4 regions of the Aeribacillus sp. FSL W8-0870 genome follow, and region 4 is predicted to be linked to each of the others. Evidence: riboswitches for the same ligand, from Rfam matches in the RefSeq annotation. Region 4 holds a riboswitch; each other region holds the start of a gene.
What was found. A riboswitch is a leader RNA that binds a small molecule or an ion and turns the genes downstream of it on or off. The one in region 4 is predicted to bind thiamine pyrophosphate.

Region 1 (8,144 bases), 1.6 Mb from region 4:
TGACGGAGCGTATAAGCGGCGCCTGAGCTGTTCATACGCTCTTTTTTGATGAAGGGAAAACCGTTCTATCCATATAGTTTGAGCAGTTTTTCTTTTGACATCATTAAATATTTCGGCGGCCGCTTCAAGCTATCGAAACGATATTGAATGATGAAATACATAGGGGTAAATGTCAAAAGCTTATACCATTTATAAAATGGATTTTGAATGGAAAACGTTTCAAAGCCCAGCCGTTCAGAGCCTTTATTTAAAATAGTTATTCCAATAATCCCTTTCACATTGTGAAATTGTGAATGATTCCGCAAGTATTGAACGATATTTGGCAGCCCTTTTTCTGTTTTAGAGTAAATGTATCTTCCTTTTTGAATTTCGCTCTTAAAATGATTCAGTTCCTTCATTAAATAGACGTTATGAAGATGTATTTTTAACAGAAGATCATTTTTTTTAATTTTTGTACCGTCTGAAAGAATTATTTCCCTTCCTTTATATTTTGTCAATCGAACCCGGAAAATGTCACGATTATTCTCCTTGTCCCTCACATACTCAAGCCGCGAACAAAGGTAATAAATGGGATCCAATAGGCACCAAAACTTAAAAAAACAATATCTCAACCTTCCCATTTGCAACACCTTTCACTTTTTTTCTTACAGTTTATTTTTTAGCATACGAATTGTTTTTATTTATAAAAAATTTTTTTCGAATAGCCATGAGAAATTAAGAAAAAACTTTTAAAGAACTCCATCAATAACAATGGTGAGCGATATGAAAAAAATTTTATATCTTCCTTTTTTGACCATACCTTCAGGCCATCATCAAACAGCTGATGCCCTAATGGAAGGGTTGTTACGGCTTGATCCTGACATTCATTGCGAAAAAATGGACCTTTTGTCATCGAAATTTGGAAAAATAGAAAGGCTGATATCTTCCTTTTATTTGCAATGGATTGGCCGTTTTCCTAAATCATACAGCCATATGTACCACAGGTCAGTGCTTGCGGAACAAAAGAGCGGCAAAAGGTTTTTCCATTATGAGGCACTTTTTCTCCGCCATTTAAAAAAGATCATTGATGAATTGAATCCGAAAATGATTGTTTGTACCCATGCTCTTCCTTCCTACTTGCTTGCCAGGCTGAAAGCCTCTTCTCAAATCAACATCCCTGTTATCAATGTATACACAGATTTTTTTATTCATCATCTTTGGGGAAAAAGAGAAATTGACTATCATTTTGTCGGTCACTCATATATGAAAGATTATTTGCTCGAAAAAGGTATAAAAAAAGAACAGATTTTTGTTACAGGGATTCCTATTCACCCAAATTTTACAAAAAGGAAAGATGAACATGTACATAGCATGCGTTTTTATCGAGGATTAATTTCGGGAGGAAGTTCAGGCGTCGGTTCAATAGAGAAGATAACGGAAAAAATCAGCCGCGATGATGATATCCATTATATGGTGTTATGCGGAAAAAACAGAAAGCTTTATGATCGATTAATAAAACAAAACCATCCACGAATTACTCCTTTACCTTACATCTCTTCAAGAGAACAAATGAACGATCTGTACAATCGCGTCGATTTTATCATGACAAAGCCCGGTGGTGTGACAATCAGCGAATGTTTATACAAAAAAATTCCTATATTTGTATACCACACTCTTCCAGGACAGGAAGAAATAAATTTGGAGAAATTAACAAAATTCGGGATGGTGTTTGATTTTCGAAATTGGCAAGAGGAAACAAATATTTCGGACTCCATTATTCGAGCGCTGCAATCTAAGCAGCTATCAAAATTTTTATCGAAAGTGGATGAATATCATAAAAGTTTAGCTCCGATTGAACCAGCGGGATTGATCAAACGTTTAATGAATGAATAGCTCCTGGAAGCCATTAAAGCTTCTAGGAGCATTAGTTTGAAAATTATTTATCGATAAAGGGATGACCCGCCCTCTATAAATTCTTTTGCTTTTTGCCTCAAACCTTCCTGAACGAAATCAGAATCACTTGAACCGGCCATTTTTCTTAAATTGTGGGAAATTTTCATCGAGCAAAATTTTGGACCGCACATAGAACAAAAATGGGCAATTTTCGCTCCTTCTGCCGGCAAAGTTTCGTCATGATATTCGCGTGCCCGTTCAGGATCGAGAGAAAGATTAAATTGGTCGTTCCAGCGAAATTCAAAACGGGCTTTTGATAAAGCATCATCCCTTATTTGGGCGCCTGGATGCCCTTTTGCCAAATCTGCGGCATGGGCTGCAATTTTATAAGCAACAACACCTTGGCGCACATCCTCTTTATTGGGAAGGCCTAAATGCTCTTTCGGAGTTACATAACATAGCATGGCCGTTCCGTACCAGCCGATCATGGCTGCTCCAATGGCTGACGTAATATGATCATAGCCGGGAGCAATATCGGTCGTTAATGGACCGAGGGTATAAAAAGGAGCCCCTTTGCAAATTTCATTTTCTAAATCAACATTTTCTTTAATTTTATGCATCGGAATGTGCCCAGGGCCTTCGATCATGACTTGGACATCATGTTTCCAGGCTATTTCCGTCAATTCACCGAGCGTTTTCAATTCGGCAAATTGCGCTTCATCATTGGCATCTCGAATAGATCCGGGACGCAAGCCGTCACCTAATGAAACGGCAATATCATATGTTTTTAAAATTTCGCAAATCTCTTCAAAATGAGTGTATAAAAAGTTTTCTTGATGATGCGCCATACACCACTGCGCCATGATCGAACCGCCGCGGGATACGATTCCGGTCGTCCGTTTGACGGTCAAAGGGATATAGCGAAGCAGCACGCCGGCATGTATAGTAAAATAATCGACCCCTTGTTCTGCTTGCTCAATTAATGTATCACGGTAAATTTCCCATGTTAACTCTTCAGCAACGCCATTTACTTTTTCGAGCGCTTGGTAAATCGGGACGGTTCCAACCGGCACGGGCGAGTTGCGGATGATAAATTCTCTTGTTGCATGAATATTTTTTCCTGTTGACAGGTCCATAATTGTGTCAGCGCCCCAGCGGATGGCCCAAAGCATCTTCTCAACTTCTTCTTCGATTGACGATGTTACAGCTGAATTGCCAATGTTGGCATTAATTTTTACATGAAAGTTCCGGCCGATGATCATCGGTTCACTTTCCGGGTGATTAATGTTGGACGGAATAATGGCCCTGCCGGCAGCGACTTCTTGACGAACGAATTCAGGATTTATGTTTTCACGAATCGCCACAAACTCCATCTCTGGGGTGATGATCCCCTTTTTTGCATAGTGCATTTGTGTAACGACAGCACCTTTTTTTGCTTTGAAAGGCTTTCGATGAAAAGGTGTGGCAATATTGTGATCTTCCCAATTGCGAAATCCATTATCTTCAGGCTTTACCTGGCGCCCGTCATATTCTACAACATCATGACGGTCTAAAATCCACTGTTTGCGTACAGCCGGCAAACCTTTATGAATATCTGCCTGAAAATCAGGATCTGTATAGGGACCGCTCGTGTCATAAACCTTTACAGGTTCATTTTCAAACGTTCCCGCTTCCGTTTTCGTGGGAGTTAATTGAATTTCCCTCATCGGAACCCGAATATCGGGTCTTGACCCAGTCACATAAATTTTTTTGCTTGCTGGAAACTGCATGTTTTCGAAATAATGTTTCATTTTTCTCCTCCTCCATTTTTTTATCTGAAGATGTGCATAGAAAAATAGGAGGGGAGATGGGATGTGAAAAATAAAAACGGGTTCGCTTTAGCACGAACCCGATCAATTCAATATAGAAAAAGAAGGCAATACAAATACTCCCGCTACCTACTTCCCTACGCTGGCATCATCCAGATCAGGTTCAAAGGGTTGAAGAACTTCAGGCGCGTTCTTCTCTCAGTCCAGCTAATTGGACACCCCTAGTAGATGGTTATATATTTTTTTTAATAGTAACATAATATGAAAAATAATGAAAATATTTTTTCGTTTCATGATGTTTGTAGAATTGTTGATTTTTGAAACTTTCTGCGCAATTGTCCGTAATAATATTAGGCAAAAAATAAGGGGGGAGAGGCCTGAAATCAAACAATAAGTTTTTCGCTATTTGCGCTCTGCTGCTCATCTTGTCGATTATTTGTGCGTCTTTTGATGCCAAATCAGCTGAAGGGAAAACCGTTTATTTTATTCCGATTGAAAATACAATTGAAAAAGGATTGGTGCATTTTATTAAACGATCCATTCAGGAGGCGGAAAAAGAGAAGGCGGATGTCATTGTTTTTGAATTGAACACTCCTGGCGGTGCTTTAGAGGCAGCGATAGAAATAGGCAAAATGATTATGGATACAGATATCAAAACAATCGCTTATGTAAATAAACATGCGATTTCTGCAGGGGCTTATATAGCATTAAGGGCTGATCAAATATATTACCATCCTGGCGGTACCATTGGGTCAGCGGCTGTCATTGACTCCAATGGCAATGCTGCAGAAGTAAAAGTGCAATCGTTTTGGAAAGCAGAGATGAGAAATGCTGTTGAGGTTCATGGCAGAGACCCTATGTTCGCTGAGGCGATGGTAGACAGCAGCTTGGATATGCCCGAATATGGTGCAGAAAAAGGAGAATTACTAACATTAACAGCAAAACAAGCGATGGAAGTCGGGTATGGTGAAGGCATCGCCAAAAGCCGGGCAGAGCTTTTGAAATCGATCGGAATGGAAGGTGCAAAAGTCCAGGAGACTGAGGAGACGTTTGCTGAAAAAATAGCCCGTTTTGTAACAAACATGTATACCATTCCGATATTATTAACGATTAGCGGTTTAGGGTTTGTGTTAGAATTGTACACTCCTGGGTTTGGCATTCCTGGTTTTATTGGACTATTGGCACTGTTTTTGTTTTTCTTCGGTCATTTTATTGCAGGGCTTGCGGGATTGGAAACGGTTGTTTTGTTCGTGCTTGGGGTTCTGCTTATAATTGCAGAGTTGTTTGTTCCAGGAGGAATTATTGGAGCAATCGGTTTTCTTTCAGTCCTTTTAAGTTTATTTTTAGCAGCTGATCATATAGGACATATGGCGGTTTCTCTTTTTATTGCCGGTTCCATTTCGATATTCACAATATTCATCATGTCAAAGGTGATTGGTAAGCGTATGAAATGGTTTAAAAAAATTATTTTAAATGATTCAATCAGCACGGAGAAAGGTTATGTATCCAATCAAAATCGTACAGATTTAATTGGGAAAACGGGTGTAACTGTGACTGCTTTACGACCGGCAGGAACAGTAATGACCGATGGAGAGGAAAGATTGGATGTTGTGACAGAAGGAACGTATATTGAGAAAGGAAAAAAAGTGAAAATTGTTAAAGTAGAAGGCTCACGAATTGTTGTAAGAGCTATTAATGAAAATGAATAGGAGGTAGGTATATCACATGGACGTAACATTTTTTCTTTTACTAGGTCTTATCGTATTAGGTCTTATTTTGCTTGGCATCTTGTTCTCTTTTGTGCCGATTATGCTCTGGATTTCAGCTCTGGCAGCTGGCGTTCGCATCAGTATTTTGACTCTTATTGGAATGAGGCTGCGCAGAGTCATTCCAAGTCGAGTGATCAATCCGTTAATTAAAGCGCATAAAGCAGGCCTTGATGTCACAACGAATCAATTGGAAAGCCATTATTTGGCAGGAGGGAATGTTGATCGAGTTGTCAACGCATTAATTGCAGCTGAAAGAGCTAATATTGAATTGAGCTTTGAACGTTGTGCTGCGATTGATTTAGCGGGAAGAGACGTGCTTGAGGCCGTTCAAATGAGCGTAAATCCGAAAGTAATCGAAACCCCGTTTATTGCAGGGGTTGCCATGGACGGAATTGAAGTGAAAGCAAAAGCCCGCATCACGGTGCGAGCCAATATTGACCGGCTTGTTGGTGGTGCCGGGGAAGAAACGATTATCGCACGTGTAGGTGAAGGAATTGTCAGCACCATTGGTTCTTCTGATGATCATAAAAAAGTGCTGGAAAACCCTGATATGATTTCGCAAACAGTTTTAAACAAAGGACTCGATTCAGGAACAGCCTTTGAAATTTTATCCATCGACATCGCGGACGTTGATATCGGCAAAAACATCGGTGCGATCCTGCAGACAGATCAAGCGGAAGCGGACAAAAACATCGCGCAAGCTAAAGCGGAGGAACGCAGGGCGATGGCGGTGGCAAGAGAGCAGGAAATGCGCGCTAAAGTTGAAGAAATGCGGGCAAAAGTTGTTGAGGCGGAAGCGCAAGTTCCGCTTGCAATGGCGGAAGCTTTAAAATCAGGAAATATTGGAGTTATGGATTATATGAACATCAAAAACATTACCGCTGATACAAATATGCGTGATTCTATCGGAAAAATGACAAAAAACTCTGCTGGTGATGAAGAAGAATGATCTTTCTGCCCATCAAAGGAGGTGTCATATGGAAATATTTGAAAATCCACTGTTCATTGTTATTTTAATCGGGATTATTTCTTCTTTGTTTGGCAGAAATAAAAAAGATCAAGAGCAGCAGAAAAAAAGGAAACAAGTTGCAAAACAAACGAAACAAAGGATAAAAAATGTTTCGACAAGCCCTCCAAATGAATGGAATCAAATTCAAAATGTACACACAGGCCTATCCAGCCAACTAAAAAAAGCTGAAAAAGACAAATCGAATATGAAATCTTTTCATAATAAAAATAAAAAACAGAAACCATCAGCTTTACACATGCATTCAGCTGCAAAAGGAGTCATTTGGAGCGTCATTTTAGATGAACCCCGATCCAAAAAGCCCCATCGGTCGAATTTCATAAAATAAATGAATTAATGGTGTTAATCCCCTTTTGTCTCTCATAAATATGAGGATGAAGGGGGTTCTTTTATGGGCAAAAAATGGCATCAGCGAATAAAAAGCATATTGACAGAAGGATTGCAAATACCAGCTGACGTCATGATGGATCTTCCCCGTGTTACGATGATCGGTACATTGCATATATATATAGAAAATCATAAAGGACTGCTTTCTTTTACAGATAAAGAGATTCGAGTTCTGCTGCAGCAAGGCCAGATGCTCATTAAAGGAAGCGATTTTGTGATGAAAGCGATATTGCCAGAAGAGCTCCTTGTAGAAGGGAAAATTGAACAAGTATTATATATTGATCAGTAGGGGGATCGGGATGCGGAACAATTGGTTGTTATATTTTACAGGCTTCGTTCAGGTAATAGCGGAAGGAACCGGCTCAGAAAGAATGTTGAACGATTGCACGCGGCTTGGCATTGTCACAATAAATGTAAAGCGGCTGGAAAACGGTGCAATTTCTTTTTTTATACGCCTTAAAGATGTACAGGCTTTACGAAAAGTAGTTCGTAAACATGAATGTAAGTGCACCTTTCACCAAAGGATAGGATTTCCATTTTTATTAAAAAAATCATGGAGAAATTTTGGTTTTGTTATTGGAATTGTTCTGTTCATTGCCATTACATTTCTTTTATCCAACATGATTTGGCATATTGAAATAAAAGGGGCTAGTCCGAAAACAGAGCATTTAATACAAAAAGAATTGGACAAAATAGGAATTAAAAGAGGGACGTTTCAGTTTTTGACATCGAGCAATCAAACAGTTCAAAATCGTTTGATGAGCCAAATAGATGATATAACATGGATCGGTGTCAAATTAAAAGGAACGACATATTCTCTGGAAGTAGCCGAAAAGAAAAAAGAGCAAAAAAGCAAAGTGGAGGGGCCGAGGCATTTAGTGGCCGCGAAGGAAGCTGTTATAGCAAAAATGTATGTTGAAAAAGGACAACCTTTAGTAGACGTTCATGATTTTGTTAGAAAAGGACAAATATTAGTTTCCGGTGTAGTTGGAGAAGGTGATAAAATACGAAAAGTGGCAGCAGACGGAGAAATATTAGGCGAAACTTGGTATATTTCAACAGTGGAGGTGCCGCTTCAAACAACTTTCCAGTTATTTTCAGGAAAGTCAGTCACGAAGCATTTTCTCTCCTTTCGTTCTTTTTCCCTTCCTATTTGGGGGATGTTTCGCAATGATGAATCGGAATATCCGCAATATGCGGTGGAGCGAGACGAGCGTCCATTAAAATTTTTAAAATGGGATCTTCCAGTTAACTATAAGAAAGAAACGATTCGTGAGACGG
Region 2 (8,144 bases), 1.8 Mb from region 4:
TAAGTGAATTGAGCTTTCTGCTGCTCGTTGCGAATGGGCTTGTGCAAATGACGGCAATAAGTGTTTAACTTAGCGATGTTGAAGTGTTGTGAAAACTCGCAGCTGCTGTCCTCATCAGCTTGCTTCAGTTGATTTGTTATATGTGGTTCTATACGCTTCTCAAAACGATGTTCGAGTCACATTAGGAACCGCCCAATCTGCCATCCATCAGAGGTTTAGCTTGGATTCTAAAGCAGGCGAATCGTGTTCGCGCTCCATTTTCATCATTCTCTTTTTTCTTTTGCAGGAGAAAAATAAAGATAGACCTCCTTGTTGTTTAGAGGCCAGATTTCAGAAGAAATCGTTTTTACTTTAAAGCAGCTTTATAAATTCAGTATAAGCTGCTTTTTGTATAATAACTTTTTGTCAAAACGGTGTCTATTTTTTGAACAAAATATGAATTTTTTGTTTCGTTTTTGTGACAAATGATTTATAATAAAAGAAAACGTTTTCTTTATTTGGGGGTCAAAAAAATGGTCGTGACACTTATGAAATATTTTTATTTATTCGTTGCTCTCTTCTGTTTATTGTCTGGAATTTTGGTCGGTTTTGCAAAGGAGCTGCCGCTTTCGGTGATAGTCATTTTCTTAGGTTTTTTCAATCTTGCTTTATATTATGTCTTCCATAGAGAAGCCTTGAAAAAACAGCAAATTTAAAAGAATGGCGAAAATAAAGGCACCATTCTTTTTCGAAAACGTCAAATAAGCTTTTTATAAACTTTATCTTTATAAAATTGAGATGCAGGTGTGTTGAATATATTCCTTTTCTTCACGATTCGTTCCAATGCTAATTGTTTTTCCGACAGCTTTTGTTGTAATTTTTTCCTTTCGGCTTCATCTTCACAGCATTTTAGTAAATCTTGAATAGTTAATAGTTCCTTTTTCAAGTCATTTTCTTGATCGACCATTCCGGCGTTTCTCAAAAGACGATAAGCCATTCGGAGTTCTTCCGGAATATCAGACAAATCGTCATGCGGGAGAGGCTTCCCCATCCCGGGAAGTTCTTTAAACTCTCCCTCTTCATATGCCTTTTTGATCCGATCCTCAGCAATTTTTGCAAATATATCCACGCTTCATCCTCCCTTCGACCGTTATGTTCGTTCTTTTTCTAAACGCTTTACCCGCTTTTTCATCGCTTTTGTTAAATATCCGCCTTTAAAAGAACGAATTTCATATGAGCTTAAAAACGCTTTTGGTTCTATTTCATTGACAAGGTTTAAAAATTCTTCCTCCCGAGACCGTTTGGCAACAACTTCCAAACGATACCTAATCGAATTCATTCCTTCTCCTTGAAAGACCGTAACCCCAAAACCAGCCTCCCTCAATTTTTTGACTAATCCGGAATTTTTATCCATTAAATTCACATTGTATGTTACATATCCAAAAGCCAGCTTTTTCTCCAGTTCACCGCCCAACAACAGCCCTGCACCAAAACCGATAATATATGCACTAATATTGTAAATATTAGATAAATCTTGAAAAACTATTCCTAAAGCGACAATATAAATCGCTGCTTCTAGCAAACCTATACCAGCAGCAGCCTTTGTTTGATTTTTCACTAACAAAATAGTTCGGATCGTCAATACTGGTACATACAATAATTGCAGCAAAAAAATAAAAATTGCTTGTAGAAACATGTTGCCTAGACACTCCTTTGTTCCATCATACTATAAATTATTTTCGAAAAGAAAGGGCTATCATAAACTCAAAATCTGAGATTTGAAACTACATTTTTACAATTCATCTTGATCTGTTATTATGCTTCAAAACTTCCTTTTTCATGCGAATAGGCTGGCGCTTGAAATACATCGCTGTTCTCCATACCCACTCCAACGGCCCTAATTGAAAATATTTAAACCAAATATGGCTGATGATAAGCTGCACGGCAAAAATTGCGAGTGCAAGCCAAAAACCGGCGAAGGGGTATACTTTACCGTACAATCCCAATCCGTAATGATAAAAAATATATGTACAAATAACAGATTGCATGATGTAATTTGTCAATGACATGCGTCCAACAGGCGCAATCTTCTTAACAATTTGCCGACAGATTGGGTGAAAATATAAAAATATGAGAGAGGTCACATAAAACAACATGAGAAATGGTGCACCGAACACCATGTAAAAACTATTTTCAGCGCTGACCGCAAAAATATTTAACGGAAGCCCAATGATAAGCCCGAAAAACCAGATGGCTGTTAATAACCTTCGATGCTTCTCCGGTTCTTGAAAAAGCTTTTGTTTCGCAAATATCATGCCAACTAAAAACATGCTGATATATGGGAGCATGTTTATTATATAGACAAGCGGTTGAAAAGGCCACATGCCAGACATAGACATGTAAAAAAGCCGATCATGAATACGCTGATGGAAAATATCAGTAAAACTTCCGTTTTGATATGAATGGATTGCGTTTCTTGCCTCCTCTTCCAGTAAGGCAGCCTGCTCTCTTTTTTGGACTAAAGCATCCTCACCATTGGATACAGCCGTCATCAAACCAATAAGGAGCAAATATAAACTAAATAAACATACAGTCCATACCAAAAGAGTTTTCCAGGAACACTTCCGGAAAAAAAGGAGAAGAAACCCCAGCACAGCATAATCCATTAAAATGTCTCCATCCCAGATGAAAAATGAATGAATTAGTCCAAATACAAAAAGCACCACCAGTCTGCGTATATATATAGAAACAAAGTTCCTGCCGTTTCCTAAAGCCCGTTCCTCCATGATGATGATTCCAAATCCGAACAATAATGAGAACATTGTAATAAACTTCATTTGCACAAATATTTCCAAAATATTTCTCGTTAGAAAATCCCATGTTCTCCATGTTTCAGTAAAAAAATTTTCGCTGCCTATTTGGTATAAATATACATCTGGATAGCTGAAATGCGCCATATTCACAAGTAAAATTCCAAATATCGCAGCCCCCCGCACCACATCCACTACTTCATAACGCTCACGATTAAGATTCAAATCAAAACCCCCATTCTGAAAAAAGTTCTTATTATAAACGCCCTTTTTTCATTATTTTTTGTCCAAAGGCTGCATTTCAGCTTTATCGTGTTTAAATTTATTTGAATATAGCGAAAAAAGAATGACAATTTTCTTATAGTCTATTATGATAGACATAAGATTCGAATATCAACAGATCCACAAGGGGAGCTATATGCTGAGAGTGGACGGATATTTCGTCCAGACCCTTTGAACCTGTTAGTTAATGCTAGCGTAGGGATGTGGAAGTATACTGATCCATGATACAGCCTTTTTCCCCCTTATGGATATTTGTTGATAGCAAATAATATACAGGGGGTTTTATTTTTGGAAAAAAATCGCTTATTACTATTAATAGAAGCAGCAATCTTTGCAGCATTGGCAGTTATACTTGATCTTCTCCCTTCCATTCAATTATCATCAGCCATTTCTATATCCATTGCCATGGTGCCTGTACTCATATTATCGTTTCGATCCGGTGCAAAGATTGGCTTCATTTCCGGCTTTTTATGGGGATTATTACAAATTGTATTAGGTGATGCATACATCCTGATGCCTGTTCAAGGCTTCATCGACTATTTTCTAGCTTTTTCCTTTATCGGTTTAGCCGGTCTTTTCAGCAAAACTATCCAAAATAAGCTGAAAGATGGAAAGAAAAGCTCTGCTCTTGTTTTCATCATCTTTGGCGTCTTCATCGGAGCTTTTGCACGTTATTTTTGGCATTTTATCAGCGGTGTCTTTTTCTTCGGAGAATATGCACCAGAAGGAATGTCAGCGGTCGTTTATTCTTTGATCGTAAACGGCATTACGATGATAGGAGCGTTTGTATTATGCGCTGTCGTTACTGTTATTCTCATTATGGCAGCGCCAAGATTGGTTGTAAAATAAACAAAATCATCCTCTGCAAAACATGCAGAGGATAATTTTGTTTATAGGGTAAATACTTTCGTTTCAACAGTGTATTTTTTTAATTTTTCACGGCTTACATGAAAACCGATCCCCGGGTTATCAGGCAAGGCAATTTTTCCATTATAAACCGATATTTCCGGTTCAATAATATCTTCTTCCCAATACTTAGATGAACTGGATATATCTCCTGGCAGTGTGAATTGTTCAAGTGTCGCTAAGGCTATATTATGGGCCCGTCCAATCCCTGATTCAAGCATCCCTCCGCACCAAACTGGAACATTTTGCTCTTTGCAAAAATCATGGATTTTTTTTGCTTCTGTCAAACCGCCAACACGGCCGATTTTTATATTCATAATTTTGCAGCTTCGAAGTTCAACAGCCTTTCGAGCATCTTCGAAGGAACAAATACTTTCATCTAAACAGATCGGTGTGTCCAATTCTTTTTGAAGTTTGCTATGATCCACAATATCATCGTGCGCAAGAGGCTGCTCAATCATCATTAATTGAAACTCATCCAATTGTTTTAGATGATTTATATCTTTTAATGTATAGGCACTGTTCGCATCAGCCATTAAATCCAAGTTCGGAAAATGCTTCCGTATTTCCTTAACTACTTCAATATCCCAACCTGGTTTAATCTTTATTTTTACTCTCTTGTATCCTTCCTCCTGATATTGTTCAATAAGACTGATTAAATCTTTTATTGTTGGCTGAATACCGATGCTCACCCCAGCTTCAACTTCTTTTTTCATTCCCCCGAGAGCTTGTGAAAGAGGTATATTTTGCTGTTTTGCATATAGATCCCACACGGCACCTTCCAAAGCCGCTTTTGCCATATAATTTCTGCGAATAAAACGAAACGATTCAGCCAACTCACGAGGATGATGAAACGTCGTCTTTGATAAAATCGGAATGAGGAAATCTTCGATCATGTGCACAGTTGTTTTCAAGGTTTCTTCTGTATACCATGGAATGGAAAAAGCAACCCCTTCTCCAAAACCGGCTGCACCATCATCATCCTTTACTTCTACGATCAACAATTCGCGATCGTGAATGTCTCCATAGCTAGTAGAAAATGGGGCTTTCAAACGCATCTGTAATATATGCAAAACAATTTTCTTAATTTTTATCAATTAAGAGCATCTCCTTTTTTAAACAAGCTCTCAGCTAAGTTCGACAAAATCATTGCCATTCGCCAGAGGGCTCGATATTTCCCGGAAAATATTTCTTAAAATAGCGAATCCACTCGAACGTTTGTTTTACACTAATTATAAAATAAACGCTTTCTTAATGTAAAGGAGCAAGGGATTTCTTTATTTCCCTTATTGTTTATTGAACTGCAAAATCTCAAATAAATAATGAGATCAATCGTAGAAACGAGTCTCATCATGAGATTAATTTTTCCACTCAATAGTTGTCTTCTTCTCTTTGTTGACTAGCAATTTAAAAACATCAGGTCTTGCATAATGCCCAACAGGATCAAAATCAAACTGGCTATAGGCGATTTGTTTCATATCCAGTTCTGCAATGATGATGTCTTCCTTGCCAAATACGGGCTCTGCCACATATTCGCCCAACGGTCCAACAATCGCGCTACCACCTCTGCTCATTATTTCAGGTGAAGAAGCAAGTTCATCATAACAAGCCAAATCTTTCGGATACATATCTTTTGTCACATATTGATTGGCAGACAAAACAAAGCATCTCCCCTCCAAAGCAATGTGGCGGATTGTTGACTGCCAAGTTTCCCTTGCATCAGCCGTTGGGGCAATATAAATTTGAATTCCTTGTGCATACATCGCAGCCCTTGCTAACGGCATATAATTTTCCCAGCAGATTAGCGCCCCTATTCTTCCATAAGGGGTGTCAAACACTGGTAATGTGCTTCCATCCCCTTCCCCCCAAACAATCCGTTCTGCTGCAGTCGGTTTTAATTTGCGGTGTTTTCCTAACAACTGTCCGTCAGAATCGAAAAATAAAACAGAACAGTAAAGTGTCCCGCCGCTAAATTCATTATCCCTTTCTGTAACGCCTATCACAAGGTAGACACCTGCTTTTCGAGCCGCTTCGCCCAGTTGTTCCGTCGTTTCGTCCGGAACAGCTACAGAATTGCTCCAGTATCTATACCAATCCTTCCTCCCTTCAGCCGAACGGCTCCCAATCGTTGTACCGAAAGATAAGCCTCTAGGATAAGCGGGAATAAAAGCTTCAGGAAATACAACAATCTTTGCTCCTTTTTCAGCAGCTTGATGTATGAGGCTAACCGCCTTTTTTGTCGTGGCGTCTCGGTCCATAATAACAGATGAGGCTTGTATAACAGCAACTTTAACCTTTTGTGCTCTGTTCGACATATTCTTCCCCTCCACCAAATTGAAAAATCTAAAGCCATCTTAAATGCCGAAGCTCATGAACCTTCAAAGTCAATAACCTTCGGAAGTTGCCCCCCTATTCATCTTCCATAAAAAAATCTGCACAGGAAGGAAAACACTTTGAATAATCCTCTTTTTTAGCATAGAAGGGCCGGCCCATATATTAGAGTTCAAAATAATTGGATTATGTTTTTCCATGAGAGCTTTTCATGTGATATCTCATCTGAAGTAATTTAATGGTAATTTCTTAGCATGCTCCTTTGTACAATACAGCTGTGGCTGAGTGTCGAACTAACTATCAACACTTAATTCTATAGAAGCATTAAGCGTAAAATATGAGAAACGGTTTGAATTGGAGTATATTATTCATAATAAAAATGTTCAAAAATTTTTGGACCATCCAATCAAAGATTTTGTCAATCATCCAATTTCAATACTGCAACAGCCATTTATCCAAGACGAACCATAAAGTGAAATAAATTTGCCGAAAATCGCACATCTATTTTAAGGGTTTTCAACTTCAAGTAAAGAAAAAATCGGGCAGGACAGCTTTAAGCATTGCGTCCATGTTACAAAAGATAATGATTTTTCAGCAGCGTTCAAATCATGTGCTAAAAACTCCAAGTTAAAATAAAAGTGGATGGGTAAAATGTTACTGAATTGGATGGGCATTATTCTTTCATCTAGCGTTATAATTAATGTTTGAACAGGTTCAAATTTTGATGAATATAACAACATTTTCGATTATGTTCAATAGGAACATTCTATAGATAAATAACAAAGAACCTGATTAACTTGCCATATTGCAGGAAGTGCCAAGCAGATCAAAAGGGTGAAGCATATGGACTGGAAACCGGATCGAAATGCAAAAAAGCCTATATATAAACAGCTGGCTGAATATATTGAAAATGGAATTGCGGATGGCACATTTCCCCCTGATAAACCGCTGCCTTCTGAACGGTTTTTGGCCAATAAGCTGCAAATAAACAGAAGCACAGTTGTGGCTGCATATGACGAATTAGAATCAAACGGACTTATCGAGAGAAAGAGAGGAAGCGGAACAACAATCAGCAAAGATATATGGGGCATGACAAAGAAGCGTGTACCAAGCTGGAATCGGTATATTGAGGCAGGATCGTTCTTGCCGAATTTGCCTGTGACCCAGAGAATACGCAAAGAGATGGAAGAGCATAAACTAATCAATTTAGCTAGCGGTGAATTGTCGGAAGATCTTTTTCCAATCGACTCCTTGCGAGAAATCATTTCGACACGGTCATTTATCGGAAGCCTGGGATATGATCATCCTCAAGGGAATGAGATATTAAGAAAAACTATCACAAAGCATGTGAAACAATATCGGAGAATTGAGACAAATCCGTCTTCCATTCTCATCACATCAGGAGCGCAGCAAGCTTTATATTTAATCGTCCAATGCTTATTAAAGCCGGGTGATGCGATAGCATTAGAAGAACCTTCGTATTATTACAGTCTCCCGGTCTTTAAATCAACCGGAATAAGACCTTTCTATTTACCAGTTGACAAAGACGGTATAAACCCGGATGATTTGCTTCAATTGCATAAAAAACATCGAATCAGGATGATCTTTTTAAATCCTGCTTTCCAAAATCCATCAGGTGCTTTCCTTCATAAAAACCGACGGAAAAAAATATTGGAAATATCGTCTGAGTATGGAATACCGATTGTTGAAGACGATCCTTACAGTTTAACGTCCTTTAATAGGGAAGAAACCTACCCGCTAAAATCGATGGATGAGCATGGAAATGTCTTATATATCAGCTCATTGTCGAAAATTGTTGCTTCTGGTTTGCGAATT
Region 3 (8,144 bases), 350 kb from region 4:
ACTGGGGTTCGATGTATTATCAAGTGTGGAATGATGAAGCGTTATCAAAAGAATTTATGGAGTTTGTCCAGAATGAAACAGAAATTCAACTCCACGTATGCAAAGAAGCGATGACTGGGGAAGATTTCGGCTATATGCTGGCGAAAATTCCAGGATTTATGTTTTGGCTTGGAGTTGATTCTCCTTACGGCCTTCATCATGCGAAGCTTTCACCAAATGAACAAGCAATCTTTAAAGCGGTCGATCTTATTTGTCAATATTTTGAATGGAAAGGTAATAAATAGAAGATTCATAGCCTCCTGCATAAAGCAGGAGCAAAAAAATTAGCAATACGTTCTATACAAACACGAAGTCATAATTAAAAAGGAAAGGGGATGAGATATCATCCTCTTTCCTTTTGATGCTCGTTCTTATGAATCATCACTTGATGAGGGAACGGAATTTCGATGCCGTTTTCATCAAGCACTTCTTTTAGCCATTTCCGGAGTTTTCTTTCAACAGCCCACTGCTCCATGTTTTTCGTTTTGGCGATGATGCGGATAATCACATCAGACGAGCCGAAATTTTGCACGCCTAAAACGTCCGGACCTTCCACAACTTCTTCAGTTTCTTTTGCAAATTGGTCGCAAGCTTCTTGAAGAATGGACATGACCCGATTTAAGTCTTCATTATACGATATGCTGATATCAACGAGGGCTTGCATATTTCCTCTAGAATGATTGGAAAGGCCGACAATCTGCCTGTTTGGAACATAATGCAATGTGCCGTCAAAGCCTCGGATTTGCGTCGTTCGTAAACCGACAGCTTCCACAATGCCTGAATAATTGCCTGTAGTGACATAATCTCCAACATCAAGTTGTTTTTCTAGGAGAAGGAAAAATCCTGTCACAACATCGCTGACGAGCCCTTGAGCTCCAAAGCCGATCGCAAGACCAACAACCCCAGCCCCGGCTAAAAGCGCTGTGACATTGTAGCCAAACACTTGAAAAACGGTAACAATAAAAATGAAAAACAGGGCATAATGAAAGAAATTCAAAACTAATGTTTGCAGCGTTTTAGCCCGCGTGGTGGAAATTTCCTTCCGATTCTCAAGCCCCTCAAACATTTTGTGAATAATTTTATTGCCGATTGATTTGACGATAATATATGCAATGTAAATTCCAATAAGCTTGGCCAAAACTTCTCCTGATTTTAAAGCCAGATCAGCCCAATCAATAGATTCAAAAAAGTTCAAAACCATTTCCCCTTTCTTTTCAAGCCAATCATTTGGTTATTTGACGGGATCGTGTTAAACTGAATGTACAGTTGAAAGTTTAGCATAGAAAAAGGAATTTTCAATGATTGTTACATTTTTTTAATGATAGCGGCGAAAATTGGAAATAGTATTATTGTTCTCTTCACCGCAATGAAAATGTAAAACAGATTATTTAAATTAATTATTATTTAAAATTGACTAAAATTTTGTTGTTATATATAATAGTAATCGGAGGAAGGATATTGAGAAAATACTCAATTCATTCTCATTTGTTTTTGAAGGAAACGATCAAAAAGTTTCCTTTAAAATAAAATTTTAAAATGGAGGGTTACATAATGGCAGAGCGTTTGGTTGGTAAACAAGCTCCACGTTTTGAAATGGATGCCGTTTTGCCAAACAAAGAGTTTGGTAAAGTAAGCTTGGAAGAAATCATGAAACAAGGAAAATGGACAGTTCTTTTCTTTTATCCAATGGACTTCACTTTCGTTTGTCCAACTGAAATCACAGCTATTTCTGACCGTTATGAAGAATTTGAAGATCTTGATGCAGAAGTGATTGGTGTATCAACTGACACAATTCACACACACTTAGCTTGGATTAAAACTCCTCGCGAAGAGAACGGTTTAGGCGATATTAAATATCCGCTTGCAGCAGATACAAATCATCAAGTATCAAGAGACTACGGCGTTTTAATCGAAGAAGAAGGAGTTGCTCTTCGCGGATTGTTCATCATCAATCCAGAAGGCGAACTTCAATATCAAACAGTATTCCATAACAACATTGGCCGCGATGTTGATGAAACATTGCGTGTACTTCAAGCGCTTCAAACTGGCGGACTTTGCCCAGCAAACTGGAAGCCTGGTCAAGAAACGCTTAAAGTATAATGAAGCTTTTCATTCAAAGGGCCTAGCAGTACGTTAGGCCTTTTTTCAAACGATTATTTTTTTGATATTCATTCTTCAAGGAGGAAACGCAAATGAAATTACGTGAGCCAATGCCTGAATTAGTCGGAGCAACAACTTGGCTGAATGGCGAAGTAACGAAAGAGCAATTAATCGGTGAAAAACCAACATTAATCCATTTTTGGTCAATCAGCTGCCATTTGTGTAAAGAAGCAATGCCGAAAGTAAATGAGTTCCGCGATCAATATAAAGATAAACTGAACGTAGTAGCTGTTCATATGCCTCGCTCCGAAAAGGATTTAGATATTGATGATATTAAAAAAGTAGCGGAAGAACACGGGATTACGCAACCGATCTTTGTTGACAACGAACATAAATTAACCGATGCTTTTGAAAATCAATATGTACCTGCATATTATGTTTTTGACAAAAACGGCATTCTTCGCCACTTCCAAGCAGGAGGAAGCGGAATGAAAATGCTGGAAAAACGTGTTAATCGGGTGTTAGCGGAAACAGAAAACGCTGAATGATTCAACCATCTGCAAAACATTGCAGGTGGTTTTTCATTTTAGAAATACCTTTCCGGCTTTGAAAGGACTTGTTTTTATTGCTTCGAAGCTTTCAAAAGATAAGCATCTCCATTTACCATTCATCCGGCATCCTTTTTCCAGCTCTCAATCCTAAAGAAATGATTCACATTCCAAATCACAACATGCTATAATAAATGATGCTAGTTTGAACAAAAAGGAGCATAGGTGGATGGCAAAACAATCACAAATTTTTTCCATTATGAATCTATTAAAGGTGCTTTTGGCTGTCATCGTTATCCTTTTCCTATTTTATTTGCTTGCGTTTAACGACGTCGTCGTGCGTTTTATATCTCTGCTATTAAATGGATGTTTAGTTGTTCTCGCCTTCCTTGTCTATCGGAAAATAGACTATATGATAAAGATGAAAGAAGATCGAAAAGAGCCTATTCAAACCGAAAAGCTGCCTGATGAAACAGAAATGGCGCGAAAAGAACAGCAATTAAATAAACTTGAGCTTGATAAAACGCAATTGTTGGAGGAGCTATTAACAAAAGCCGGTATCGAAGAGGAAGAAAAACAAAAGTACCGAGCCAAAATTAGAGAAAAAGAGGATGAAGCTTCAAAGCTTCAACAAGAGCTGGCATTCATGAAAGGCCGGATTGCCAACTTGATTTTAAAAAGAGATCCTGAGATCGAGCGGATTGTCCTGCTGCTTGATGCAGATTTTATATTAAATCATTCGTTAGTGGAAATTAATCAAAGGTTTCAGGAAATTAGCGGCAGTTTTTCTGAACAATCCATCGAGCATTTGAAAAAGGCTAATTATATTGATCAACATTTGCAATTTACTCGAATTGGTTATCGTGAATTATTAAAGACAGCAAAAAGGATCAATTAACCGTTAGCTTGTATTTTTCTATATTTTATGATTTAATGAAATTAAATGAAAATTTCATAATATTAACATACCACTAGGGGAGCCGAAAGGCTGAGAAAGGCGTGTGCCTTGACCCTTTGAACCTGATCTAGATCATACTAGCGTAGGGAAGTGGTGCAGTAATATCGAAACCTGTCTATGGGTTTTGTATATACTTGCCCGTTCCCTTATATTGGGAACGGGCTTTTTGCATTACATGGCTGGTTGGCAAACCATTTTTCAAAACAAAATGTTAAGAAAGGGGAGACAACGTGTTACAAACGCTATTTCAGCAAATTGATGAAAGGGAAGAAGAACTTCTGAATCTTCTAAAAACACTCGTATCGTTTGAAACGCCGAGCCCTCCGGCAAGAAATGCAAAAGAGGCTCAAAAGTATGTCGCCTCATATTTGGAAGACATCGGCTTTTCCATTGATCAATGGGATTTATATGAACAAGATCCAGTCGTAGTAGGAACGAAAAAAGGAAAAGATCCAGAAAATTACCACAGTTTAATTATTAACGGGCATATTGATGTCGCTTCAATCGAAGAGGGAGAAGAATGGCTAACGCCTCCTTTTGAGGCAACGGTTAAAGGGGATTACATATACGGACGCGGTGTAGCGGATATGAAAGGGGGAATGGCTGCCAGTCTGTTTGCATTAAAGCTGCTGCAAGAAAACGGCATTGAGCCGGGAGGGGATATCATTTTTCAGTCCGTCGTCGGAGAAGAAGTAGGCGAAGCAGGAACAAAATCGTGCTGCGACCGGGGATATCGAGCTGATTTTGCCATCGTTGTCGATTCAAGTAACTGTGAAATACAAGGGCAAGGCGGGGTGATCACGGGCTGGATTACGATTGAAAGCCCCGAGACATTTCACGATGGCACGAGAAGACAAATGATTCATGCCGGCGGGAAGCTTTTTGGGGCAAGCGCGATTGAAAAAATGATGAAAATTATTGAAGGACTGCGAGAGCTTGAACAGCATTGGGCAGTGATGAAAACGAGCAAAGGCTTTCCGCCTGGTTCTGCCACAATTAATCCTGCAGTGATTGAAGGTGGAAGGCACGCCGCTTTTGTGGCCGATAAATGTTCCCTTTGGATTACCGTTCACTATTACCCGGAAGAGCATTATGTAGAGGTGATCCGGGAAATTGAAGAACATATCCATCATGTTGCAATGGCTGATCCATGGCTTCGGAAATATCCTCCGAAATTTAAATGGGGCGGCACATCGATGATTGAAGATCGAGGAGAAATTTTCCCAGCTTTTTCATATGACGAACATTCACTCGGAGTGAAAACATTACAAAAAGCACATAAACTGGCATTTAATGAGGAAGCAAAGCTGACGATGTCCCCTACTGTGACAGACGGCGGCTGGCTGAGTGAAGCGGGAATTCCCGTCGTTTTATATGGACCGGGCACGCTTGAAGATGCACATTCGGTGAATGAAAAGCTGTCCATCCCCCAATTAAAAACATTTACAAAATCGCTGATCGCGTTTTTATTTGATTGGTATCAGAAAAAACGATGACAATTACAAAAGCTGCGAAAGGGGTAATTCAAATGTTTACAGACCGATTGTATAAAACTGCAAAACCGATTTGGGAAGCGAGTTACCATCATCCGTTTGTTCAAGGAATCGGCAATGGGACGCTGGATATCGACAAATTTCGCTTTTTTATGGAGCAGGATTATCTTTATTTAATCGAATACTGCCGCCTGTTTGCCCTTGGAAGCTTAAAGGCTCACAATCTTCAAACAATGACAGTTTTTGCTGATCTTCTACATTCGACGTTAAAAGTGGAAATGGATTTGCATCGTCAATACGCTGAAAGAATAGGAATAGAGAAGGAAAAATTAGAACAAGTTCAGCCTGCTGCTACAACCGTTGCATATACAAGCTACATGTTAAATGTGTCGCAGCGAGGATCATTGGCAGAACTGGTTGCCGCAGTCCTTCCATGTACATGGAGCTATTATGAAATCGGCACACGCTTACATGAGATTCCTGGTGCCAGTGAACATGAGTTTTACGGCGAGTGGGTAAAAATGTACGCATCAACAGAATTCGGTGAATTGGCAAAATGGCTGAAAGATTTAATGAATGAGCTTGCAGAAGGAAAACGGGAAGAAGAATTGAAATGGCTGGAGGATATTTTTGTTACAACGAGCAAATACGAATATATGTTTTGGGAAATGTCTGAACGAAAAGAAATGTGGCCAATCGAAATCAATTCTTAATATAGGAGAGAATGAACATGAAATTTACTGAAAAAATTCGAACAAAAGCAGATCCGATATGGCAGGCCAGCTTCGATCATCCATTTGTAAAAGGTATTGCTGATGGGAGTTTGCCGCTTGAATGTTTTCGTTATTACGTTTTACAAGATTCGTATTATTTAAGCCATTTTGCAAAAGTGCAATCGTATGGAGCGGCAAAAGCAAACGATTTATATACGACATCGCGAATGGCTCAGCATGCACAAGGAACATTTGAAGCGGAATTATCTCTTCATGAAACATTTGCCAAACAGCTGGGAATCACAGAGGAGGAGAAGGCGAATTTTAAGCCGGCCCCAACGGCGTACGCCTATACTTCCCATTTATATCGCGCGGCGATCAACGGTCACTTAGGCGATATTATTGCTGCAATACTTCCGTGCTATTGGCTATATTACGAAATTGGCGAAAAATTAAAAGATGCGAAGCCAAAAGAACCGATTTATCAACAATGGATTGCGGCTTATGGGGGCGATTGGTTTAAGCAGCTTGTCGAAGAACAAATTGACAGGCTGGATGAAATCGCACAACAAACGATAGAAGCCGATCTAAAAAGAATGGAAGAGCATTTTATCATCAGCAGTCAATATGAATTAGCGTTTTGGGAAATGGCTTACCGTTTAGAAAAATGGGAAGTGGAACCAAAAATCAGTCAATAAAGGAGTTTGATCATAATGAAAGGATTAAAACTGACAGACATTCTAGTAACAATTGTTATTTCGATCGTTTTTGGAATTGTTTATAAACTATGGGGACCGCTTTACTATGCGGTCAAGCCGATCGGGCTGCATGTCGACCAGCTCATATACGGTATGTGGTTTATTGCTGCGACGGTCGCCTTTCTTATTATTCGCAAGCCTGGAGTAGCGCTGATAGCGGAAACAGCAGCGGCATCTGCAGAATTTATAACCGGCTCTGAATTCGGCATAGAGGTTCTTCTTTACGGAATCGTCCAAGGACTATTTGCAGAGATCATTTTTGCGATTTTTCGATATAAAAAGTTTAATATCGGTGTTGTCATGTTGGCTGCAGCCGCTTCAGCAGCTGGTTCGCTAATTATGGATCTTTATAAAGGCTATATAGATGACTTAGTATTTTGGAACTTGCTATTATTCATTGGAGCTCGATTGATTGGCTCAATCATTATTGCCGGCGCGTTTGCCTATTATCTAGTGAAATCTTTGGAAGCAACAGGAGTGACTAATTTAGTAAGACCTGCGTCGCATGAAGATTATGACGCACTGAACTAGAGGTGGCAAACATGGATCTAGTATGCGAAGTGAAAAATTTACGATTAAAATATCCTGGAGAGGAATCCTTGCTTTTTAAGGATGTATCCTCTTCTTTCTATAAGGGAGAAAAAGTCTTGCTTCTTGGTCCTTCCGGCTGTGGGAAATCGACGTTTTTGCAGGTGCTAAGCGGTTTAATTCCAAAATCTATTGAAGTTCCGATGAAAGCAGAAAAAATCTTGACTCCGTCATCTTGGGGATATGTGTTTCAAGATCCTGACACGCAATTTTGCATGCCGTATGTAGATGAAGAAATGGCTTTTGTTATGGAAAATTTGCAAGTGAAAAGAGAACAAATGCATGAAAAAATGCGAGTTTACCTGGAAATGGTCGGCCTTCATTTTGATGATCTTCATATCAGCATTCAATCATTATCAGGCGGCATGAAGCAACGGCTGGCGATCGCCACTGTTTTAGCATTGCATCCAGACGTGTTATTTTTGGACGAGCCGACTGCAATGCTGGATCCGGAAGGGACAAAAGCGGTATGGGACACGATGAAACAAGCAGCTCAAGATAAAACAGTTATCATCGTTGAACATAAAATTGATCATGTTCTTGACTTTGTCGACCGCATACTTTTATTTAATCAAAAAGGACAAATCGTCGCAGACGGTCCGAAAGAACAAATTTTTTCTCGGTATCGGAAAGAAATTCGCGAAGACGGCATTTGGTATCCCGGTGTATGGGAGGATTATCTTCGTGATAAGCAGGGGTATTACAAAAAGACCCCTTTAAAAGAACAGGTCGTAATTGAGCTTGAGCAATTTAAAGGATATCGAAAGAAGGAAGTCAAAATCGATGTACCATATGGAAAGGTTCATGCAGGTGAATGGATTGCGATAGTGGGGAAAAACGGCGCCGGAAAGAGCACTTTGTTACATTCATTGATGCAGTTTATACAAACGACCGGCACTTATTTGCTGTTAGAAAAAGAAGCAAAGAAAATAAAAAAGCTTTCCAAC
Region 4 (8,144 bases):
TGAGCTGACAAAAGAGAAAATTTCCAGCTATTTAACCATCATGGACGCTCAAGCTGCCAAAAGCATAAGCGAGCTTCTTGATTATGAACAATTTACCGCAGGAAGTATTATGACAACCGAGTTCGTTGCCATTAATGCCAATTATACGGTGCGGTCAACGATGGACTTGCTGCGGAAAGAAGCTCCTGATGCGGAAACAATATATTATTTATATGTGATTGACGAAGAGAAACATCTTGTTGGCGTCCTATCGTTAAGAGATTTAATTGTTCATGAAGACGATACTTTGATTGCTGACATTATGAAAAAGAAAGTCTACTCGGTATCTGTGGCGGATGATCAGGAAGAAGTAGCAAGAAAGATGAAGGACTACAATTTTTTGGCTCTTCCGGTTGTTGATTTTCAACATCGTCTTGTTGGAATTATAACTGTTGATGATATTATTGATGTGCTGGACGAAGAGGCTTCTGACGATTATTCGAAACTGGCCGCTGTCTCGGATGTAGATTCATATGATCCGAATGCTGTTTCTGCTGCCAAAAAAAGATTGCCATGGCTTATTATTCTCCTATTTTTAGGAATGTTCACCGCCGGCCTAATCGGCCAGTTTGAAGAAACGTTGAACAAAGTGGCAACTTTAGCGCTCTTTATACCATTAATTGCAGGGATGGCTGGAAATACAGGAACACAAGCTCTCGCTGTTGCAGTAAGAAGAATTGCAACAGGCGAAGGCACTTCCGAACGAGTGTGGAAAATTATTCTCAAAGAAGCTGGAACCGGCTTGATAACCGGAACAGTATGCGGAATCGTTGTTGCACTGACAATTTTTATTTGGAAACAGAAATTTTTCTTAGGACTGCTAGTGGGTCTTTCCATATTGTCAACGCTGACTGTTGCGACAATTGCCGGGGCGTTTGTTCCTCTTGTCATGCACAGGCTTCGCATTGACCCGGCTGTGGCCTCCGGTCCATTTATTACAACGATTAATGATATAATCAGCATTTTGATTTATTTTGGCATGGCGACATTATTTATGAACTATTTGCTCTAACAAAATTAGCTAAAGGAGGATCAATATGGAATCACATGCAGTAACCTCTCTTGTCATCGTGCTGGTCGGCGCTTTTTTAACCCCGATTTTGCTGCATCGGTTCAAACTGACATTCATTCCTGTCGTCGTTGCGGAAATTATTGTCGGATTAATCATCGGGAAAACGGGATTTAATTTAGTGCAGGAAGATGTATGGCTGGCAACTCTCTCAACGCTGGGATTTATATTTCTCATGTTTTTAAGCGGGCTTGAGATTGATTTCACCATTTTCTCCAAAGGGAAGAAAAAAGAAGAAAAGCTGCCCAACGGAAAAAAAGCTCCTCATACTTTTTTGGTTGCGTCAATTGTTTTTCTTGGCATTTTCGTTGTTTCATTACTTTTATCGTATTTGTTAATGTGGATGGGATTTATCCGCAATGCCTTTTTCATGACGTTAGTGATTTCAACGATTTCTATAGGAGTAGTAGTGCCGACGTTGAAAGACGAGCAAATTATGAAAACAAACATCGGCCAAATTATTTTGCTGGTGGCTGTCATAGCCGACCTTGTCACCATGATTTTGCTGGCGGTTTTTGTCTCCTTAAACAGCGAAGGAGAAAGCAATACATGGCTTCTGCTTCTTTTGTTTGCAGCAGGCGTACTGCTTTACTTCATTGGCAAAAGGTTTAAAAGTCGATCCTTTATTAAATCGATGTCAAAAGGAACGGTTCAAATTGGAACAAGGGCGGTTTTTACGTTAATAATAGTGCTTGTCAGTTTATCGGAAACGCTTGGGGCAGAAAATATTTTAGGCGCCTTCCTTGCGGGAGTTTTAGTCTCGCTTTTATCGCCTAATTCAGACTTGGTGCAAAAGCTAGATTCGTTTGGTTACGGTTTTTTAATCCCGATCTTTTTTGTCATGGTAGGGGTGGAATTGGATTTATGGGAATTGATCAAAGATCCGAATCTTCTTTTGTTAATTCCTTTGTTATTTCTCGCCCTCTTGATCTCAAAGTTTATTCCCGTTTTTGTGCTGAGAAAATGGTATGATACGAATACAACGATTGCGGCGGCGTTTTTGTTGACTGCTACTTTATCATTAGTTATTGCGGCAGCTGAAATTGGACAGCGAATCGAATTGATTGATAAGCAAATGGCTGACGCATTAATAGTAGTTGCCGTGTTAACAAGCATTATCACGCCGATAGGATTTAAAAAATTATTCCCCAAAAAAATGGCGGTGCAGCCAAAAAAGAAAATTGCTTTTATTGGTGCAAATCAAATGACCCTTCCAGTCACAAGAGAATTGGATAAAAATTTGTATGAAGCAACCGTATATCATACACAGCAAGACAAAATTGAAAACGGGACTGCTCAATCGGTGTTTAAAATTGAAGAATTGAAAGACTATTCGATAGAATCATTGAATGAACACCATATAATGGAAGCTGATATAGTAGTAGTGGCTACTGGGGATGAAGAAAGAAATGCGGAAATTGCGACATATGCAAAAGAATGCGGCGTAGAACAGGTCATCGCCTCCATTTCTTCCCCGGAGTTGGATCAAACATTAAAAGAAAAGGGGATCAGCGTATTTTCCGTCATGCTGTCAACAAAAACGCTGCTCAGGGCTTTGATTGAATCGCCTGGTGTTATGCGGATCTTAACAAACCAAGACAACTCTCTTTATCAAATTAATATGAATAACCGAAAATATGATGGAATGAAGCTTCGATACTTTCCGTTTACGGGAGATTGTATCTTTGTCCGGATTTTTCGCGGTGAAGATTCCATTGTACCTCACGGCGATACCGAATTGAAAAAAGGGGACCGCTTGATTGTAACGGGTTCCCGCAAATATGTAAATGAGTTAAAAGATGAGCTGGAATTTAGCAAATAATATTTGCAAACAAAACAAATTGTGATAGCATGAAATTAGTATGAAAATTTAATAAGCATCCACTAGGGGAGCCTTTGGAAAGGCTGAGATTAAAGTGTTGACTTTAAGACCCTTTGAACCTGATCTGGATGATGCCAGCGTAGGGAAGTGGGAATTTGAAACATGTGTCTGATATTCCATTACCACTTTCCAGCAAGGAAGGTGGTTTTTTATTGTTTCCAGTCTCACCCTTGGACAGCTGCTTTCCAGTTTTGAACCTTGAAAGACGAGTGTGGGCGTCTTTCTCATGAAAGGAATGTACAATGTTGGAACTTCATGCCGTAACAGACGGAACAAAACCGGTCAACGAGCTAATACGCATAATTTTGTCCATATCAGATCATGTTGATTACGTTCATATACGAGAAAAAAATAAAAGACCATGTGAGATCATTCATCTCGTAGAACAGCTTTTGGCAAAAGGGATAAGGAGAGAACAGCTTGTTATCAACGATCGGCTCGATGTTGCGCTCCTAACAGGCGTTCAAAATGTTCATCTTCCGGGAACCGGCCTGCCGATAAAAAAAGTGAAAAGCGCTTTTCCGCAAATAAAAGCCGGTGTCAGCGTCCATTCATTAGATGAAGCGGTAAAAGCAGAAGAAGACGGAGCAGATTATTGTTTTTTCGGAAACGTTTTTGAAACGAACAGTAAAAAAGGACTTCCGGCAAAGGGAACAGATTTGCTTGGAAAAATCGTTGGACACGTCAATATTCCCATTATCGCCATTGGCGGGATCACGCCTGATAATATGCAAAAGGTTTTAGAAAAAAAAGCAAGCGGTATTGCCGTTATGTCCTATATCTTTTCTTCGAAAGATCCAGAGAGCGCTGCCAAACTTTTCAGGAAAGGGGAAGCTTTTTCAAATGAACGTTTTTGATGTTGGAATCATCGGGGGAGGGGTCATCGGCCAAGGGATCGCCTATGAGCTATCAAAAGCAGGGCTGAAGACCGCCGTGTTTGAAAGCGGCGAAATCGGAGGTAAAGCGACATCCGCTGCAGCAGGAATGCTGGGTGCCCATTCTGAAAATGAAAAAAGAGACATATTTTTTGAGCTATGCTTAGAGAGCCGAAATTTATATCCGAGCCTTGCAAAAGAATTATTGGAGCAATCCGGTGTGGATATTGAGCTTGTTCAGGAAGGCATGTATCGGCTTGCATTTACTGAGGAAGAAGGCCGATCCCTGCAATCGCTTGCAGATGAGGATGAGCTAGAATGGCATTCAAGGGAAAACGTACTGGCAAATGAGCCACATGTTTCTGAAGACATTGCCGGAGCTCTTTGGCTTAAGCATGACGGCCAAGTGAAAGGTTCATCTGTTTGCCACGCATATGCGAAAGGCGCTAGAAAATATGGTGCATCTATTTTTGAACAATGTCCTGTTTTCGACGTGATTAAAGAGGGAAAAGCATACAAGCTTGTCACTTCCCAAGGAGTTTTTATATGTGGAAAAGTCGTCGTTTCAAGCGGAGTTTGGAGTGGCTTTTTCTTTGAAAAGCTGGGGCTGAAAAATCCAATGAAGCCTGTTAAAGGAGAATGCTTAGCCATAAAACCGAAAAAACTGGTGATCAACAAAACAGTGTTTTACGAGCACTGTTATATCGTACCGAAAAAAGACGGCACCGTTATTATTGGAGCAACTTCTTATGAAAACGACTGGGATACGAACCCGACAGTCAAAGGAGTATCCGAATTAATGATAAAGGTTCAGAAAATTATGCCAGAAATCGGGTCTGAACCAGTCGTTAGTGCTTGGTCGTCGCTCAGGCCGCAAACAGCTGACGGCTGGCCGTATTTTGCAGAGCACCCGGAGCATGAGGGAATCTTTTTTGCGACCGGCCATTATCGAAACGGCATTCTTCTAGCGCCGATTACAAGCTTAATCGTAAAAGACATGATTTTGAAAACGAATCAATATGAGCGTTATGTTCATACCTTCTCTTTAAACCGATTGCTTTCTGATGCGAAAGGGAGGTGATTAAACAGTGAAACTTCGCATCAACGGCCAGCAGATGGAAGTGGAGAATAGTGTTCGGAACATAGAAGATTTGCTGAACTTTTTTCAATTACAGGAAAGAATTGTTGTCGTTGAACGAAATGGTGAAATTGTTTCAAAAGAACAATACAGTATCCAGACATTAAATGATGGTGATCAAATTGAAATTGTCCATTTTGTTGGAGGGGGATGATGATTCATGTTAAAAATAGGTGATAAAACATTTCAGTCGAGATTAATGTTAGGAACTGGAAAATATCCGTCTTTTGAGACACAAAAAGAAGCGGTGGAAGCCTCAGGTGCTGAAATTTTGACATTTGCCGTCAGAAGAATGAATATTTACGAGCCTTCACAGCCAAATTTTTTGGAGATGTTGGATTTATCGAAATATACGCTTCTGCCGAACACGGCCGGGGCAAAAACTGCGGAGGAAGCAGTCAGAATCGCTAAACTTGCTAAAGCATCAGGATTATGTGATATGATTAAGGTGGAAGTAATTGGAGATGATAAAACGCTTCTCCCTGATCCGATTGAAACATTGAAGGCATCAGAGATGTTATTGGAAGAAGGTTTTATTGTTCTTCCATACACTTCAGACGATGTTGTTCTGGCGAAGAAGCTTGAAGAATTAGGGGTTCATGCCATCATGCCGGGAGCATCTCCGATCGGATCAGGCCAAGGAATTGTCAATCCTCTCAATTTATCATTTATTATTGAGCAAGCTAATATTCCAGTCATTGTTGATGCCGGAATCGGTTCGCCGGCAGATTGCGCACTCGCCATGGAGATGGGAGCAGATGGAATCTTATTAAATACAGCTGTTTCCGGTGCAAAAGATCCTGTGAAAATGGCGAAGGCAATGAAGCTGGCGATTGAAGCAGGCAGACTTGGATATGAAGCAGGACGCATTCCGAAAAAACGGTATGCACAAGCAAGCAGTCCAACGGAAGGAATGTTAACGACATAATGGAACGATATTCTCGCCAAATCTTGTTTTCTCCTATTGGAGAAGAGGGACAAAAAAAATTGCTGAAAAGCCATGTGCTCATTGTTGGAGCTGGAGCACTCGGCTGCGCAAGCGCTGAAATGTTAGCCCGTGCTGGAATCGGTAAAATAACCATCATTGACCGTGATTATGTCGATTGGAGCAATCTCGGACGTCAACAGCTGTATACGGAAGAGGATGCGAAACAAAAGCTGCCAAAAGCGGTTGCTGCCAAAAAACATTTGCAGGAAATCAATTCGAACATTTCGATTGAAGCGATTGTGGGCGATTTCTCAATTGATTTTATTGAACATGTAAAGGATGTAGACCTTATCATCGATGGAACTGACAATTTTGAAACGAGATTTTTCATCAATGATTTAGCAATGAAACACGAAATACCTTGGATCTATGGGGCAGTAGTGAGAAGTTATGGAATGACCGTTTCCATCGTTCCGAAAAAAACACCATGCCTCCATTGTATGCTCCAAGCGATTCCGTCTGACGGAATGACGTGCGATACAGTTGGCGTGATCAGCCCGGCGGTGCAAATCGTCGCCTCTTATCAAACAGCAGAGGCACTTAAATATTTAGTCAGCGGAGAGGTGTCCAAGCAGTTAGTTTCATTTGATGTTTGGACAAGGGAGCATTCTGCAGTGGACATGACAAAATTAAAAAAGGCCGACTGCCCATCGTGCGGACATCACCCGACATATCCATATTTGTCGGTTGAAAATGGATTAAAAACAGCGGTTTTGTGCGGAAGGAATACCGTACAAATACGTCCGCAGCAAAAACAGAAGATTTCGCTATCAGAAATTACCAATCGTTTGCGCCCGATCGTGAAAGACTTAAAAGGAAATGCTTATTTAATTTCCTTTCAGGCGGATGATTTCCGCGTTGTGCTTTTTCAAGACGGAAGAGCATTAATTCACGGCACTAAGGAAGAAGAGAAAGCAAAAGCTATTTATCAACGTTACTTCGGAGCTTAAATGGAGGTGTGTTTATGACCATCGGAAAAGCGTTGACGATTGCCGGGTCCGATTCAGGGGGAGGCGCGGGAATTCAGGCAGATTTGAAAACTTTTCAGGAGTTGGATGTATACGGAATGAGCGTGATCACGGCTGTTACGTCTCAAAACACATTAGGTGTTCATGGCGTCTACCCTGTTCCGGCTGAAGGGGTGATCAGTCAGCTTGATGCAATTGCTGAAGATTTATCGCCAGATGCGGTCAAAACAGGAATGCTTTTTAATCAAGAAATTATCCAAATCGTCTCAAATAAAGTTCAAAAGCATGGATGGGAAAAAATTGTCGTTGATCCAGTAATGATTGCAAAAGGCGGACATCCATTACTTGAAGAGTCTGCCATCAACGCGCTCATCAACGACTTAATTCCGCTTTCGTTTATTGTGACGCCGAACATCCCGGAAGCGGAAGCGATCACGGGCATCGAGATAAAATCGTTTGATGATCGGAAAGAAGCTGCGAAAAAAATTTGCCAAATGGGAGCAAAGCATGTGATCATAAAGGGAGGACATCAGCCGTCGGACAGCGAAATCATTGATTTGTTGTTTGACGGGTATGATTTTTATGAATTTAAAGGCAACTATGTAAACACAAAGCATACGCACGGAACAGGCTGCACTTTTTCTGCTGCGCTGACAGCTGAGCTCGCCAAAGGTAAAGACGTTATCGAAGCCGTAAAAACCGCAAAAGAGTTTATCCATCTTGCTGTAGAAAATGCACTAGGCATTGGAGGCGGCCACGGTCCTACCAATCATTGGGCATATAAAAGAAATTTAGCTACTTCTAAATAACATAAGCCGGACATATATGTTCTGGCTTTTTTCTCTTTTGTCCTTTATAATTATGATCAGGTATTAATAACTTGTAATAATGTTTAGGAGGATTTTCCATGAAATTGAATTTGGAAGGCCGAAACATTGTGGTCATGGGTGTTGCTAACAAGCGAAGCATTGCTTGGGGAATTGCCCGCTCTTTGCATGAAGCGGGAGCAAGATTGATCTTTACATATGTGGGCGAAAGAATGGAGAAATCGGTTCGAGAGCTTGTAGATTCGTTAGGACGGGAAGATTATCTCGTGCTGCCTTGTGATGTAACAAAGGATGAAGAAATCGAGCAGTGTTTTGAAAAAATTAAAAGCGAGGTTGGTGTGATTCACGGTATCGCTCA

Region 1: linked by a shared signal. The riboswitch ahead of thiC (phosphomethylpyrimidine synthase ThiC) and the one ahead of tenI (thiazole tautomerase TenI) in region 4 are both predicted to bind thiamine pyrophosphate.
Region 2: linked by a shared signal. The riboswitch ahead of thiT (energy-coupled thiamine transporter ThiT) and the one ahead of tenI (thiazole tautomerase TenI) in region 4 are both predicted to bind thiamine pyrophosphate.
Region 3: linked by a shared signal. The riboswitch ahead of NSU02_RS07665 (acetylornithine deacetylase) and the one ahead of tenI (thiazole tautomerase TenI) in region 4 are both predicted to bind thiamine pyrophosphate.

The regions. Positions count from the first base shown of each region.
Region 1 is NZ_CP150165.1:2,834,858-2,843,001, reverse strand. Features, by position in the region: gene NSU02_RS13835 (hypothetical protein) at 66-620, opposite strand; gene NSU02_RS13830 (galactosyldiacylglycerol synthase) at 763-1,872, shown strand; gene thiC (phosphomethylpyrimidine synthase ThiC) at 1,920-3,662, opposite strand; TPP riboswitch at 3,798-3,913, opposite strand; gene NSU02_RS13820 (NfeD family protein) at 4,106-5,389, shown strand; gene floA (flotillin-like protein FloA) at 5,406-6,398, shown strand; gene NSU02_RS13810 (hypothetical protein) at 6,427-6,804, shown strand; gene yqfC (sporulation protein YqfC) at 6,868-7,152, shown strand; gene yqfD (sporulation protein YqfD) at 7,163-8,144, shown strand, end outside.
Region 2 is NZ_CP150165.1:3,494,382-3,502,525, forward strand. Features, by position in the region: gene NSU02_RS16985 (DUF1128 domain-containing protein) at 1-3, shown strand, start outside; gene NSU02_RS16990 (hypothetical protein) at 513-695, shown strand; gene NSU02_RS16995 (DUF1992 domain-containing protein) at 737-1,108, opposite strand; gene NSU02_RS17000 (DUF2179 domain-containing protein) at 1,130-1,675, opposite strand; gene NSU02_RS17005 (DUF418 domain-containing protein) at 1,779-3,014, opposite strand; TPP riboswitch at 3,187-3,290, shown strand; gene thiT (energy-coupled thiamine transporter ThiT) at 3,360-3,920, shown strand; gene menC (o-succinylbenzoate synthase) at 3,962-5,071, opposite strand; gene NSU02_RS17020 (carbon-nitrogen hydrolase family protein) at 5,336-6,292, opposite strand; gene NSU02_RS17025 (PLP-dependent aminotransferase family protein) at 7,152-8,144, shown strand, end outside.
Region 3 is NZ_CP150165.1:1,587,103-1,595,246, forward strand. Features, by position in the region: gene NSU02_RS07640 (N-acetyldiaminopimelate deacetylase) at 1-284, shown strand, start outside; gene NSU02_RS07645 (mechanosensitive ion channel family protein) at 383-1,240, opposite strand; gene NSU02_RS07650 (peroxiredoxin) at 1,591-2,139, shown strand; gene NSU02_RS07655 (TlpA disulfide reductase family protein) at 2,232-2,687, shown strand; gene NSU02_RS07660 (DUF4149 domain-containing protein) at 2,917-3,585, shown strand; TPP riboswitch at 3,651-3,751, shown strand; gene NSU02_RS07665 (acetylornithine deacetylase) at 3,876-5,141, shown strand; gene tenA (thiaminase II) at 5,174-5,851, shown strand; gene tenA (thiaminase II) at 5,869-6,549, shown strand; gene NSU02_RS07680 (ECF transporter S component) at 6,565-7,140, shown strand; gene NSU02_RS07685 (ATP-binding cassette domain-containing protein) at 7,152-8,144, shown strand, end outside.
Region 4 is NZ_CP150165.1:1,237,229-1,245,372, forward strand. Features, by position in the region: gene mgtE (magnesium transporter) at 1-1,051, shown strand, start outside; gene NSU02_RS06020 (monovalent cation:proton antiporter family protein) at 1,077-2,930, shown strand; TPP riboswitch at 2,985-3,093, shown strand; gene tenI (thiazole tautomerase TenI) at 3,233-3,847, shown strand; gene thiO (glycine oxidase ThiO) at 3,834-4,946, shown strand; gene thiS (sulfur carrier protein ThiS) at 4,954-5,157, shown strand; gene NSU02_RS06040 (thiazole synthase) at 5,164-5,931, shown strand; gene NSU02_RS06045 (ThiF family adenylyltransferase) at 5,928-6,941, shown strand; gene thiD (bifunctional hydroxymethylpyrimidine kinase/phosphomethylpyrimidine kinase) at 6,956-7,768, shown strand; gene fabI (enoyl-ACP reductase FabI) at 7,867-8,144, shown strand, end outside.